DNA from 3 places in the Paenibacillus sp. GYB006 genome. Region 2 is predicted to be linked to each of the others. Evidence: a T-box and tRNA genes for the amino acid it is inferred to sense, from the RefSeq annotation. Region 2 holds a T-box; the other regions hold tRNA genes.

What was found. The T-box of region 2 lies ahead of tyrS (tyrosine--tRNA ligase). A T-box ahead of a tRNA ligase gene usually reads a tRNA of that ligase, here a tRNA-Tyr.
Region 1: it encodes a tRNA-Tyr, which carries the amino acid that the T-box ahead of tyrS (tyrosine--tRNA ligase) is inferred to sense. The anticodon was not compared.
Region 3: it encodes a tRNA-Tyr, which carries the amino acid that the T-box ahead of tyrS (tyrosine--tRNA ligase) is inferred to sense. The anticodon was not compared.

What each region holds. Positions count from the first base shown of each region.
Region 1 is NZ_JARBDA010000010.1:47-4,393, forward strand. Features, by position in the region: partial or broken rRNA gene PV403_RS18465 (23S ribosomal RNA) at 1-180, shown strand, start outside; rRNA gene rrf (5S ribosomal RNA) at 385-501, shown strand; tRNA gene PV403_RS18475 (tRNA-Ile) at 551-627, shown strand; tRNA gene PV403_RS18480 (tRNA-Ala) at 650-725, shown strand; tRNA gene PV403_RS18485 (tRNA-Asn) at 730-805, shown strand; tRNA gene PV403_RS18490 (tRNA-Ser) at 811-899, shown strand; tRNA gene PV403_RS18495 (tRNA-Glu) at 932-1,003, shown strand; tRNA gene PV403_RS18500 (tRNA-Val) at 1,012-1,087, shown strand; tRNA gene PV403_RS18505 (tRNA-Met) at 1,097-1,170, shown strand; tRNA gene PV403_RS18510 (tRNA-Asp) at 1,182-1,258, shown strand; tRNA gene PV403_RS18515 (tRNA-Thr) at 1,309-1,384, shown strand; tRNA gene PV403_RS18520 (tRNA-Tyr) at 1,395-1,480, shown strand; tRNA gene PV403_RS18525 (tRNA-His) at 1,507-1,582, shown strand; tRNA gene PV403_RS18530 (tRNA-Gln) at 1,603-1,677, shown strand; tRNA gene PV403_RS18535 (tRNA-Lys) at 1,688-1,760, shown strand; tRNA gene PV403_RS18540 (tRNA-Leu) at 1,774-1,860, shown strand; tRNA gene PV403_RS18545 (tRNA-Gly) at 1,869-1,943, shown strand; tRNA gene PV403_RS18550 (tRNA-Arg) at 1,953-2,029, shown strand; tRNA gene PV403_RS18555 (tRNA-Pro) at 2,039-2,112, shown strand; tRNA gene PV403_RS18560 (tRNA-Gly) at 2,122-2,192, shown strand; gene PV403_RS18565 (TauD/TfdA dioxygenase family protein) at 2,265-3,179, opposite strand; gene PV403_RS18570 (aliphatic sulfonate ABC transporter substrate-binding protein) at 3,444-4,347, opposite strand, start outside.
Region 2 is NZ_JARBDA010000002.1:684,972-689,318, reverse strand. Features, by position in the region: gene tyrS (tyrosine--tRNA ligase) at 1-1,067, opposite strand, end outside; T-box leader at 1,117-1,350, opposite strand; gene PV403_RS08485 (GDSL-type esterase/lipase family protein) at 1,345-3,453, opposite strand; gene cydC (thiol reductant ABC exporter subunit CydC) at 3,772-4,347, opposite strand, start outside.
Region 3 is NZ_JARBDA010000004.1:415,106-419,452, forward strand. Features, by position in the region: gene PV403_RS13160 (ABC transporter permease) at 1-150, opposite strand, end outside; gene PV403_RS13165 (ABC transporter ATP-binding protein) at 171-1,103, opposite strand; tRNA gene PV403_RS13170 (tRNA-Gly) at 2,058-2,128, opposite strand; tRNA gene PV403_RS13175 (tRNA-Pro) at 2,140-2,213, opposite strand; tRNA gene PV403_RS13180 (tRNA-Leu) at 2,222-2,301, opposite strand; tRNA gene PV403_RS13185 (tRNA-Arg) at 2,324-2,400, opposite strand; tRNA gene PV403_RS13190 (tRNA-Leu) at 2,489-2,569, opposite strand; tRNA gene PV403_RS13195 (tRNA-Lys) at 2,580-2,655, opposite strand; tRNA gene PV403_RS13200 (tRNA-Gln) at 2,667-2,741, opposite strand; tRNA gene PV403_RS13205 (tRNA-His) at 2,762-2,834, opposite strand; tRNA gene PV403_RS13210 (tRNA-Trp) at 2,866-2,939, opposite strand; tRNA gene PV403_RS13215 (tRNA-Tyr) at 2,946-3,031, opposite strand; tRNA gene PV403_RS13220 (tRNA-Thr) at 3,041-3,116, opposite strand; tRNA gene PV403_RS13225 (tRNA-Val) at 3,205-3,280, opposite strand; tRNA gene PV403_RS13230 (tRNA-Glu) at 3,289-3,360, opposite strand; tRNA gene PV403_RS13235 (tRNA-Asn) at 3,363-3,438, opposite strand; tRNA gene PV403_RS13240 (tRNA-Ala) at 3,443-3,518, opposite strand; rRNA gene rrf (5S ribosomal RNA) at 3,568-3,684, opposite strand; gene PV403_RS13250 (copper amine oxidase N-terminal domain-containing protein) at 4,104-4,347, shown strand, end outside.

The DNA of each region.
Region 1 (4,347 bases), on a different contig from region 2:
TCGCTGGGTAGCTATGTATGGAAGGGATAAGCGCTGAAAGCATCTAAGCGCGAAGCCCACCTCAAGATGAGATTTCCCAATGAGTAAGACCCCTTGAAGACGACGAGGTAGATAGGCTGGGGGTGGAAGTGCAGCAATGCATGGAGCTGACCAGTACTAATCGGTCGAGGGCTTATCCTACAAGCTTTCTGAAGGAAAGCTACTTCGGAAGCATAAGCTATATAAATCGCAAAGATTGTTTCGTTCTAGTTTTCAGGGAGCAAATCCTTGAGGAAAACTAAACGCTTGTTTCTTGATTCACACTTCGGTGTTGAACCCAAGCAAACGCGAAGAGTGTATAGATTTTTCGAAGATTTTCGAGAAGCGTAAGCTAAGAAAATCCTGTTTGGTGGCGATAGCGGAGGGGTTCCACACGTACCCATCCCGAACACGACCGTTAAGCCCTCCAGCGCCGATGGTACTTGGACCGCAGGGTCCTGGGAGAGTAGGACGCCGCCAAGCGAATACCCTTATGGGTTATTTTTTCGCCTAATCGTTTAATTAACGATAAGGGCCCTTAGCTCAGCTGGTTAGAGCGCACCCCTGATAAGGGTGAGGTCGGTGGTTCGAGTCCACTAGGGCCCACCATTTAACTTCATAATCCCATTATGGGGCCATAGCTCAGCTGGGAGAGCGCCTGCCTTGCACGCAGGAGGTCAGCGGTTCGATCCCGCTTGGCTCCACCAATATTCCCTGATAGCTCAGTTGGTAGAGCACTCGACTGTTAATCGAGTTGTCACAGGTTCGAGCCCTGTTCGGGGAGCCACTTTTGGAGAAGTGTCCGAGCTGGCCGAAGGAGCACGATTGGAAATCGTGTAGGCGTCACAAGCGTCTCGAGGGTTCGAATCCCTCTTTCTCCGTTGCGAACTTTTTAGAATATTTAATACAGTAAGGCCCGTTGGTCAAGGGGTTAAGACACCTCCCTTTCACGGAGGTAACAGGGGTTCGAATCCCCTACGGGTCACTTTATATGGAGATTTAGCTCAGCTGGGAGAGCATCTGCCTTACAAGCAGAGGGTCGGGGGTTCGATCCCCTCAATCTCCACCATATAAATATCGCGGGGTGGAGCAGCTCGGTAGCTCGTCGGGCTCATAACCCGAAGGTCGCAGGTTCAAATCCTGCCCCCGCAATTGTAATACTTGGAACTGTGGTGTAGAGGCCTAACATGCCTGCCTGTCACGCAGGAGATCGCGGGTTCGAATCCCGTCAGTTCCGCCACTTTTATCTTAACTCCAGTAAAATGGAGTATGGTATATCGTAATCATTTAGCCGGTGTAGCTCAACTGGTAGAGCAACTGACTTGTAATCAGTAGGTTGGGGGTTCAAGTCCTCTCGCCGGCACCAGTTTCATTATGGAGGATTAGCGAAGTGGCCAAACGCATCAGACTGTAAATCTGCTCCCTTACGGGTTCGGTGGTTCGAATCCATCATCCTCCACCAGATTTATTTTTAAGTATTTTGTTATGGCGGTCGTGGCGAAGGGGTTAACGCACCGGTCTGTGGCTCCGGCATTCGTGGGTTCAAGTCCCATCGATCGCCCCATTTTTAAACCTTATCACTGTTGGGGATTAGCCAAGCGGTAAGGCAACGGACTTTGACTCCGTCATGCATAGGTTCAAATCCTATATCCCCAGCCATCTTTAGTACGAGCCATTAGCTCAGTTGGTAGAGCACCTGACTTTTAATCAGGGTGTCGAAGGTTCGAGCCCTTCATGGCTCACTTTTATATATATGCGGTCGTGGCGGAATTGGCAGACGCGCACGGTTCAGGTCCGTGTGGGCTAACCCCCGTGGAGGTTCGAGTCCTCTCGACCGCACCATATATTTCGCGGACGTGGCTCAGCGGTAGAGCATCGCCTTGCCAAGGCGAGGGTCGCGGGTTCGATTCCCGTCGTCCGCTCCAATTATATTTGCGCCCTTAGCTCAGCTGGATAGAGCGTTTGACTACGAATCAAAAGGCCGGGAGTTCGAATCTCTCAGGGCGCGCCATTTAAATAACGGGATGTAGCTCAGCTTGGTAGAGCACCTGGTTTGGGACCAGGGGGTCGCATGTTCAAATCGTGTCATCCCGATATTTATACGCGGGTGTAGTTCAATGGTAGAACTTCAGCCTTCCAAGCTGATAGCGTGGGTTCGATTCCCATCACCCGCTTCACAGTAAACCCCTTCGCTTTCGCGAAGGGGTTTTTTAATATTACGATATGGAACAGGGATAGGTAGTGTATTAATCGGCCTGTTCTTTTTTTGGCTGGAGCGTTATACTTTTACGGCCATCGATACCAATCGGAATGTCGCCAGCAATGGTAACACGGCGTACTACACGGTGTTCATCGCCATAGTCATTAATTGCATAATGTTGTGTTGCTCGGTTATCCCAAACTACCACATCGCCTACAGCCCAGCGCCAGCGAACTGTATTTTCAAGTCTGGTAACGTGCTCTTGTAAAATATTAATGATTCGATCCGAATCTGCGGTTCTGAGCCCCGATATCCTTCTTACAAATTGCCCTAATAGTAAGTGACGTTCCCCTGTTTCGGGATGAACTCTTACCACCGGATGCTCTGTTTGATATACCGTTGAGGCAAAAACATTGTTCTTTCGCTGCGTCTGCTCTCTTGCGACTCCTTGTTGGGGAGGGGCTACATAATCAAAAGCATTGGAGTGGATTGCCCGAAGGCTGCCTGCGAGCTCTTTTAATTCAGGAGATAGATCTTCATAGGCCGCTGCCGTGTTGGCCCATACGGTGTCCCCTCCAGCAGGAGGAATCACCACTGAGCGCAGAATGGATGCTTTGGGATAAGCTTCAACAAAGGTAACATCGGTGTGCCAAGCGTTAGCACGGCCTCCGTGGGCAGAATCAAGCTCAAGTACAGCTCGGGTTCCATCTTTTACGGGCACAGTCGGATGTGCATAAAGTTCTCCTAAAAGTTTGGCAAAGCGCTCTTGACCCTCATCATCTAGTTGATGTTGATCCCGGAAGAAGAGGACTTTATACTTGAGCAGAGCTTCTTGAATGGATTCAACGACCGCAGGGAAGAGATCCTCAGCTAAATCAATACCTCTCACTTCCGCTCCAATTCTTCCGGCTACCGGTACGATTTCAAGCTGAACTACCTGGTTATGAGTAACATTATTCATGAATAATTTCCTCCTTGGGTAGGCGGTCTCCCGCCATATTGGTAGATAATCGATCAATAATTTACACAAAAAAGTAATGGGCGCAAATTAAGAGAAACAATAGGAACACGGAAGGCAGAATATTATGGAGAGTATACAGATAACGGAACCTGTACTAATTTACCTGCGTTAATACCAGATAGAGAGGCACTGTAACTGTAAGTACTCTTGTGCCTTTTATACTCTAATCATTCGGACTAAAAGCAATTGGGGGTAGCAGTTCATTTAATTCAGTTCTTCAACAAACGTATTGTTAATTGCTTTTGCAAAGTCAGGCTTCTTTTTCAAAAATTTATTGTTTAGCAGTATTTCCGAGGATGCCTCATGGGCTTGTAGAGCCTCAGGCGTATAGACGGAGAGTTGATTGGCACTTCGCTCTAGCACCGTCTTGATGACAGAAGCAGGCATTTTAGAATGTTTCTCATAAAGAGCAGCCGCTTCGTCGAGGTTATCGCGCTGCCAGTCGAGTGTCTTTTGGTACACTTTTAGATATTCTGTGACGAGTTCTGGATGTTCTTTAACAAAACCAGTTCTAGCGATCATGGATAAAGGAGCGAGGAATTCGCCCTCCACTTCAATGATTTTCGCCTTTTTTTGCTCAACACTTAAGGTTACATAAGGATCAAGGGTTATCCAGGCATCCAGTTGTCCTGTCTCAAAAGCAGCTAAAGCATCATCTGCTTGCAGATTGATCTGTTTAACATCATCCTGGGATAGACCGATGGACTGCAATATTTTGATTAAGTACACGTGGCTTGTCGTCCCTTTGGCAACACCAATCGTTTTTCCTTTTAAATCAGCAACAGAGGAGATCGTGCTATTCACAGGAACAATCACCGTATTTAGATCTTTTCCATCACCTAACAGTCCGATAATTTCAAAAGGTAACTGATTGGCCAAGCCTGTGATCACTGCTCCGTCACCCATGGAAGAGAGATCTATCCGATTAGATACAAGGGCTTCCAGTATAGGAGGACCGCTCGTGAAATTACTCCACTCCACTTTGGCGCCTTTCTCTGCGAAGGCCTCATCAATCCATCCTTTTTCCTCTGCAATCAGAAGAGGACTGATTCCTCCAAGGCGAGCAATATGAACAGTTACTTCGGCTGATTTACTTCCAGCAGCAGCT
Region 2 (4,347 bases):
TTCCCTTGTTCAAGCAGTTCGTTATTCACATGCCGTTCTTCTATATTTTCTGGAATCAAACGCTTCTGAAATACGGTAATAAAGTGTTCCTCTGCTTGTTCTGCTGCCTGCTCGTTATGAAACATTCGAACATAATATTTTGCCAGCTGAATTTTAGCATCCCGTGGGTGTATATCCCCACTATGTAGACCTTGCTTCAGCTTCAATAGTTCATCATTCGAAATGTTGGTACTAAGTTCATAATATTTAATCATCAACTCGTCTGGGATGGACATGGTTTTGCCAAACATTTCATTAGGTGATTCATCAATGCCGATGTAGTTTCCGAGGCTTTTGCTCATTTTCTGGACTCCATCAAGTCCCTCCATGAGTGGCATTAGTACAGCAACTTGACTATCTTTACAACCAAATACCCCCTGCAACGTTCTACCCATTAAAACATTAAATGTCTGATCGGTTCCACCAATCTCAATATCGCTTTCAAGCGCCACCGAATCATATCCTTGCATTAATGGATAAAAAAATTCATGGATGTGAATAGGTTGGCTATTCTTATACCTTTTTGCAAAATCATCACGCTCCAGCATTCTTGCAACCGTAACGTTCGCAGCTAACTGCATTACATCTTGAAAATCCATTTTCTCAAGCCATGTGGAATTAAAATGAAATTTTGTTCGTTTTGGATCCAGTATTTTATAGACTTGCTTTTCGTAGGTAGCTGCGTTTCGTTTTACATCTTCTTCTGACAATTGTTTTCTTGTCTCTGATTTCCCGGTGGGGTCTCCGATTCTTCCTGTAAAATCGCCTATGATGAGCTGAACTTCGTGCCCTAAGTCTTGAAATTGTCTTAACTTGTGCAGAACTACGGTGTGTCCAACATGGATGTCTGGTGATGAAGGATCGAGACCCAGCTTCACCTTAAGAGGTTTTCCAGACAGGACTGATGTTACAATCTTTTGAGTCAGAGCATCCTCTGGTATGATCTCTGCGGCTCCTCGCCGAATGATACTAATTTGCCGTTCAACCTCTCGCTGTTGTTCCTTGGAAAGTGGATGGTTTGTTTCCATGAGTATTCCTCCTTATAATTAAAAAACAAAAAGACAACCTTCTATCCCATAAAGGGACGAGAAGATTGTCTCGCGGTACCACCCTGATTAAAGAAGCATTCCTAACTTCTTTCACTTCATTTGATTAACGGCATGAGGATGCCGGGAAAAGTTACTTTGGATTCGATCATGTTCCCTTTTCCAACTTCGGAAGTGTAATTCGGAAAGATGTCTGCACCGGTTTACACCAACCACCGGCTCTCTGGAGCATTCGTTCATCTTTCTTACCATACATAATCTATTTCAGAGAGGCAACATCATTTTCTACATTCACTTCATTCGTAAGCACCCACATAAAATAAAGTGCCTTCGCCGCCTTTTCTCGAGTAACAGCAGCTTTCGGTTCTAATTCATTTCCGTTCATCATCTTGCCTCTGGCAATTCCTTTTTCCGATCGAATAAGCCCAAGTTCATAAGCATCCTTCACTTTTGAAATCCACTCGGGGTTAATTTCTGAAGTATCTGCAAGTTGCTCCCACGATACTAAAGGATAGTACAGGGCTCCTCTAAGCGTTGGATCTAGATTTGGATCATAATTAGGATCTCCGGGTATTACGCTCGCTCCGTTATAATCCGTCATATATTTCGGCTTCACCGGGAATTTCCTATGATATGCATCACCTAACATGGAGGCCATCATTTCTCGTGACAAATCTCCATCTTTGTATTCTGAAAATTCCTTTTTCTTCATTCCCATCAGTTTGGAAAGGCTTTCGTCAAATTCATCTACTGTTATCGTCGATTCTGGATTAAAGTTACCACGACGGTCTTTACTCATCACACCGAGTTGAATTAATTTTTCAATCTGATTGCGGTAATATGCCCCTTTACCTGTCGTTGTGTCATTCGTTATCTCAGGAAAAATCTTAGTCCAGTCCCCTGATATAGCCGCGCGCCTTACATTGCCTTGCAGATAAGACACAAGGACAGCAGCAGTCGTATCCCCTTCTTGTTCCCTATTCAAAAGCTCTGTAACGATCATTCTTGCATATTGTTTAGACATCGCTTCTTTGAAGTGGGTTCCGTCATTTTTTTTCGATGGATGTCCGTTTGCATAGCTTCCGTCACTCGTTTTACCCGGTGTTTCTCCTGCTTCAATCGACATGAACATCGCTGTTGTCGCTTCTACACCGATCTCGTTATAATAAGCAACACTTGCAGAATTAAGGTCAATCAGTGTTATCCCCTTATCTTCTGCAATTCGTTTCAAAATATCGGGAAATTGCCGAGTCTTGAAGGAGTTTGTGTATACATATCCAGGACTCGCATCCCCTTTAATTCGGGACATTGGTGTTACGAGGACAGGGATCATACCCTGGGCACGAATGGCGGGCAGGTAAACCTCTTCAAGATACGATTGATACATAGCTTCCGTTGATCCTCTGCCATAACGTCTGAACTCATCCGTGCTCTCATCATTATGTCCGAACTGGATAAACACATAGTCTCCCGTATTTCCACTTAGTAAAATATCATTCAAGCGCCCTTCTGTGTACGCATTTTTAAAAGAACGTCCACCCATAGAGTAGTTTATGATATTCACTTTGTTTAAATGAAACATAGAATCAATGACTTGGCCCCATCCGCTCATTGAGGCTTCTTCGAAGGTATAGGACTTAACAGTGGAATCGCCGAGAAGAAATACTGTAGGACGATTTCCAGGTTCACGTTTTTGGGGCGCAATTGGCTCTAACACAATTTCTTCAATTCCTACCGTGGTATTCATTTTATTAGGTTCAATTTCGATATCCAAATAATCTCGTCCGTTAACATATGTGTAAGTCCACTCTTTCCCTTTTGCTTCAGCTATATATTTGATAGGTACCAGCCTCGCAGCATCCCAATAACCACCTTTCAGCAAGCGGCTGGTCTGCATACCTGATACCGATACTGTGGTGTCCGCAGCATCAGAGGTCGTTTTTACATATACACGATATGCACCGGGAGGAGCTTGAATACGAAAAGCCATACCATAATGATTATAATTGTCCTTTTCATACTTCGGTTCAGCATAAAAACTAGGCTCTGTAATGAAGAAACCTGTACCATCCGAGGTAATCTCTTCGGTATGCACTTCCCGTGCTGGCATCGCACTGGTCTGCTCTATAAAGCCATAACCTGCCGATGCGTCATATAGAGGAGCACCATGTTCTTCATCATACACAACGGCCTTGTATCCAGGCATATCTTGATTAGTAAAGTTAAACTTATACTCATTTTCAAGTGATATTGGAGTCTCACCCCCTATTAAACTCGTTACAGGACTTGCGTTCGCTACACTCGAGATCGGAACAAAAAAAGTGGTAAGTAAAATGGTGGACAGTGTCCAAATCTTGAACTTTTTCAATCAATACACTTCCTTCCTGAATTCTCGAACCTTAGCCTTGACTTTGTCTCTCCCTAATTTTTGTAAAGTTCACCACCTTAGAATACTATTTTCGACTTTGATTTAATTCTATATTTTTGAATAATTACCTTTATCAATAATATTTGGATGGCAGTATCAACATGTCTGCTTACTAAGGAATAGAGAACAGTCAACATCCATTTCTATGATTAGTGTCACAATAAAAAAGAGAGCGTAATGATAATTATCATTCGCCCTCTGAAATCTCCAGATCTATATGATCATCATGCCACATCTAATAATCGTACAAAGCTTTTATCACAATAAATAAGAAAAATGATCCAATTCGTATAGATTACGATATCGTTCATTTGCCATCAGTGTTTGATGGCTTCCTCTCATTTTTACGAAACCATCCTCCATAAAAATAATCTCATCCATTTGTTCAAGTCCTGCCAGGTGATGAGTGACCCATACAAGTGAACGATCCTTCAATAAGTCGAGTATGGTAGCAATCAATTTTTTCTCAGTAATCGGATCTAATCCAACGGTAGGTTCATCTAATAACACAATTGGACGATCTTGGAGCAATACACGTGCCAGAGCAATACGCTGCCTTTCTCCACCCGAAAAACGGCTTCCTGCCTCATGCATTGATGTATGAATTCCTTGTGGAAGACCATCAATAAGACGATCAAGCCCTACCATCTTTATTACCTCATGTATTTGCTCATCATCAGCGTCTGGACATGCCAATTGTATATTATTGGCAACAGAAGTATCAAATAGATAAGGAGACTGGTTCAGAAAAGAGAATAATCTATTCTGGTTCGCCCCAGCAGCATCGCCATTTATGAGTACGCTGCCTTCCGACGATAAGATCGAACCTTGGAT
Region 3 (4,347 bases), on a different contig from region 2:
TTTATCCAAAGAGGTGACATTAAATTGGTCTTTAAACGCAGTACCTAATATTAAAATAATTAATAAAAAACTGAGCAATCTAATGAAAATCGGTTTAGGGTCAATCAAGATCCGTTTTGCCGAATAAAAAATTTGAGTGAGTATATTCATCGTTTCATCACCGTCCCGGATTAGTCTCTCAGTTTTTTACCAGTCAACTGCAAGAATACCGTCTCCAGATTCGGTTTTTCCAGTGTCATGGACTTAATTTTAAATTCTTTCCGAATCAGATTCTCCAATATCCCCGTAAGAAACCGTTCATCTTTTTCCAAGTGAATGTCGAGTACTCCGTTTATGTTGTTGCAAGCGGTGACACCTTCCGACTCTTTAATTACCGAAACAGCTGCGTCCGAATTCGATGCAAGCTCCAGACTTAAGCGATTTCCCGTTGAAATGGAATCAATCAGCTCATCTATACTTCCGAGTGCGATTACTTTTCCGAAATCCATAATGGCAACTCGTTCACAGATGGCTTCGATCTCTTCCATGTAATGTGTTGTATAGATGATGGTCATCCCATTTTGATTCATAATTTTAATCGATTCCAGAATATTGTTGCGTGATTGGGGATCTACTCCAACCGTAGGTTCATCCATAAAAAGAATACGCGGCTTATGTACAATCGCACAAGCGATGTTCAGACGTCTTTTCATGCCACCCGAAAAAGTCTTAGCAATACCTTTTCTTCTATCCCATAATCCAGTAAACTCAAGTGCTTCCTGTACGGATGTATGTAGCTCTTTGCCTCGAAGTCCATACAACTTACCCCAATACGTTACATTATCGATGGCACTTAAGGTTTCGAAAAAAGCCAAGTCCTGCGGTACATATCCGACAGATCGTTTGATTTCTCTTGCATGCTTGGAAAAGTCCTTACCAAACATTTTTACTGTGCCATTGTTGACTTTTAATAAGCCCAGTAACGTGTTCATCGTTGTTGATTTTCCTGCACCGTTTGGTCCGAGCAGTCCAAATATTTCACCTTCATGAATACTCAGATCAACACCATCTACAGCTGTGTAATCTTTGTACCTTTTGACCAGACCCGTTACTTCTATGATCATCTGAATTTCCTCCTCAAACATTTCAGTACGTGATTGATGATATCTGAAGCGATAAAGAACATGTGCGAGTACCCCATTAGTCAAAGATGGGGACACTCACGCATTTACGATTTCATATGAATTTCTTAAATCCGTTATAAGAGATTTAAGAAATTCGATATCGTCTCCGTATTATGTAAAAATCCTTAGAGCTCTTTTTGATTATGTTCATGCTGTGCATATTAACACAAGAATGTACAGAAGATAGAATTCGATGTGAATGAATTAGCAAAAACAACCTTATCCCCGCATGGTAATACGTAGATAAGGTTACTTCGTTCCACATTATTTGAAATACTTTATTCTTGCTAAATTTATTGTAGTATACCAGATAAATTTCTTTAAATTATAAATCTAAAGATTTAAGGTAATATTCCTTTACAGTGGTCTTATTTTAGAGTAAAGGTAGTTTATTCATATAGGAACGTGAATTTGATGGATATGTGTGAAGTAGATAAGTACGGCTACATTTTATTATTGTGAAATATTCATATAGTGTATTTTTCATATTATATTATAAAAACAACCCCAAGCCTCTGAATGGATCTAATAGGCTTGGGGTTTAAGAGATAAAGAAATGCGAAAAATGACTTACTGTAAAATATGACAATACTACACACAAGTCAATTTTCACTGTAAACTTTTTAATTTATAATATCCTGCTTTGTAAGCTTTTTTTATCTTGTCGTTGTATACAAGGATTAATCCATTAAATACAGGTCTATGCTCATTTTGGAACTTCAATAGCAGTCACCTCTTCAAAGGAATCAACTATTTCAGCTTCCTCGCTTTTAGGTGTTAGGTGTGTATCGGTATCTAGCCTGAAAAAGAACAACCCAAATAGTTCAATACTTACTCTCTGTAAAAGTAGAAATATAAAAACCCCTTCGCTTTCGCAAAGAGGTTTACTAATGAAGCGGGTGATGGGAATCGAACCCACGCTATCAGCTTGGAAGGCTGAAGTTCTACCATTGAACTACACCCGCGTATATAAATATCGGGATGACACGATTTGAACATGCGACCCCCTGGTCCCAAACCAGGTGCTCTACCAAGCTGAGCTACATCCCGATAATAAATGCCGGTGAAGGGACTCGAACCCCCACGGTTTCCCTCACGATTTTGAGTCGCGCGCGTCTGCCAATTCCGCCACACCGGCTTGCTTCTTATTTTAAATATAATGGCGCGCCCTGAGAGATTCGAACTCCCGGCCTTTTGATTCGTAGTCAAACGCTCTATCCAGCTGAGCTAAGGGCGCAAAAAATATAAAAGCAGACGACGGAAATCAGCGACTCTTGCCTGGCAAGGCAAAGGTCAACCGCTGATCCATGTCCGCAATTAAAAGATGCGCGTGAAGGGACTCGAACCCCCACGTCAAAGACGCTAGATCCTAAGTCTAGTGCGTCTGCCAATTCCGCCACACGCGCATATATATGATGGTGAGCCATGAAGGACTCGAACCTTCGACACCCTGATTAAAAGTCAGGTGCTCTACCAACTGAGCTAATGGCTCGTACTATAAAATGGCTGGGAATATAGGATTTGAACCTATGCATGACGGAGTCAAAGTCCGTTGCCTTACCGCTTGGCTAATCCCCAACAGCGATAAGTTGTACAAGGGCGATCGATGGGACTTGAACCCACGAATGCCGGAGCCACAATCCGGTGCGTTAACCCCTTCGCCACGACCGCCATATATTATCATTCTTTACTATTATGAAATTGGCAGGGGCAGCAGGAATTGAACCCACACCAACGGTTTTGGAGACCGTTGTTCTACCTTTAAACTATGCCCCTAAAAACTGGTGGAGGATGATGGATTCGAACCACCGAACCCGTAAGGGAGCAGATTTACAGTCTGATGCGTTTGGCCACTTCGCTAATCCTCCATATGAAACTGGTGCCGGCGAGAGGACTTGAACCCCCAACCTACTGATTACAAGTCAGTTGCTCTACCAGTTGAGCTACACCGGCTAATTAATTCGATTATACCATACTCCATATAATGGGAGCTAGGATAAATTAGTTGAATTCACAGGATTTCATCCTGCATTATTTGGTATGGTGGAGATTGAGGGGATCGAACCCCCGACCCTCTGCTTGTAAGGCAGATGCTCTCCCAGCTGAGCTAAATCTCCATATAAAGTGACCCGTAGGGGATTCGAACCCCTGTTACCTCCGTGAAAGGGAGGTGTCTTAACCCCTTGACCAACGGGCCGCTGGCTCCCCGAACAGGACTCGAACCTGTGACAACTCGATTAACAGTCGAGTGCTCTACCAACTGAGCTATCAGGGAATATTGGTGGAGCCAAGCGGGATCGAACCGCTGACCTCCTGCTTGCAAGGCAGGCGCTCTCCCAGCTGAGCTATGGCCCCTCATCGTTAAATAAATGATTCAGTAAACATATAACCTAATAGGTTATTCGCTTGGCGGCGTCCTACTCTCCCAGGACCCTGCGGTCCAAGTACCATCGGCGCTGGAGGGCTTAACGGTCGTGTTCGGGATGGGTACGTGTGGAACCCCTCCGCTATCGCCACCAAACATGATTTTTGCGCTGTGATATCTTCAGTGAATACTCACCAGCAAAATATCAGACCTTAGAAAGGACATGCAGCTTAAAATCTTCCGGATTTATAATTTATCATATTTTAAAAACATATTCAACTAGTAATAAAAACCATCGAACACAATGAATTAAATATCTTTAATTACTGCATCAGACACACATTTATAATTGTCTTTTTCTTAAGAGGACATAAATAATATATCATCTTGAACAGCGTTTTTCTAATTGTAAATTATACCTTTTATTTAGGAAAAATGTGGTGTCGCACACTTCAAATCATCGCCATCCTAATTGAAAAGATATTTATATAAAATGATAAGATTTGTCGCATGGCGAAACCAAGTAATGTAACTACAATCAATTTTTTAGCGTCTTTCATTATATACATTTACAAATGGAGGCGATAAAAATAAAGAAGAAACTGTTCATCTCACTTTTTGTGGTTGTTTTTTCTCTTAGCATCGTGGTTGGTTTAGCTTTTGCTAAAGGGAGCGTTAAGATCGTGGTTAACGGTCAACAAGTTACTTCAGATGTAGCTCCTCAGATCGTCAATAACCGAGTAATGGTGCCTTTAAGTGTGGTAGCAAAGGCATTAGATGCGAATGTAGGTTGGAACCAAAAGAATCAAACGGTAACTA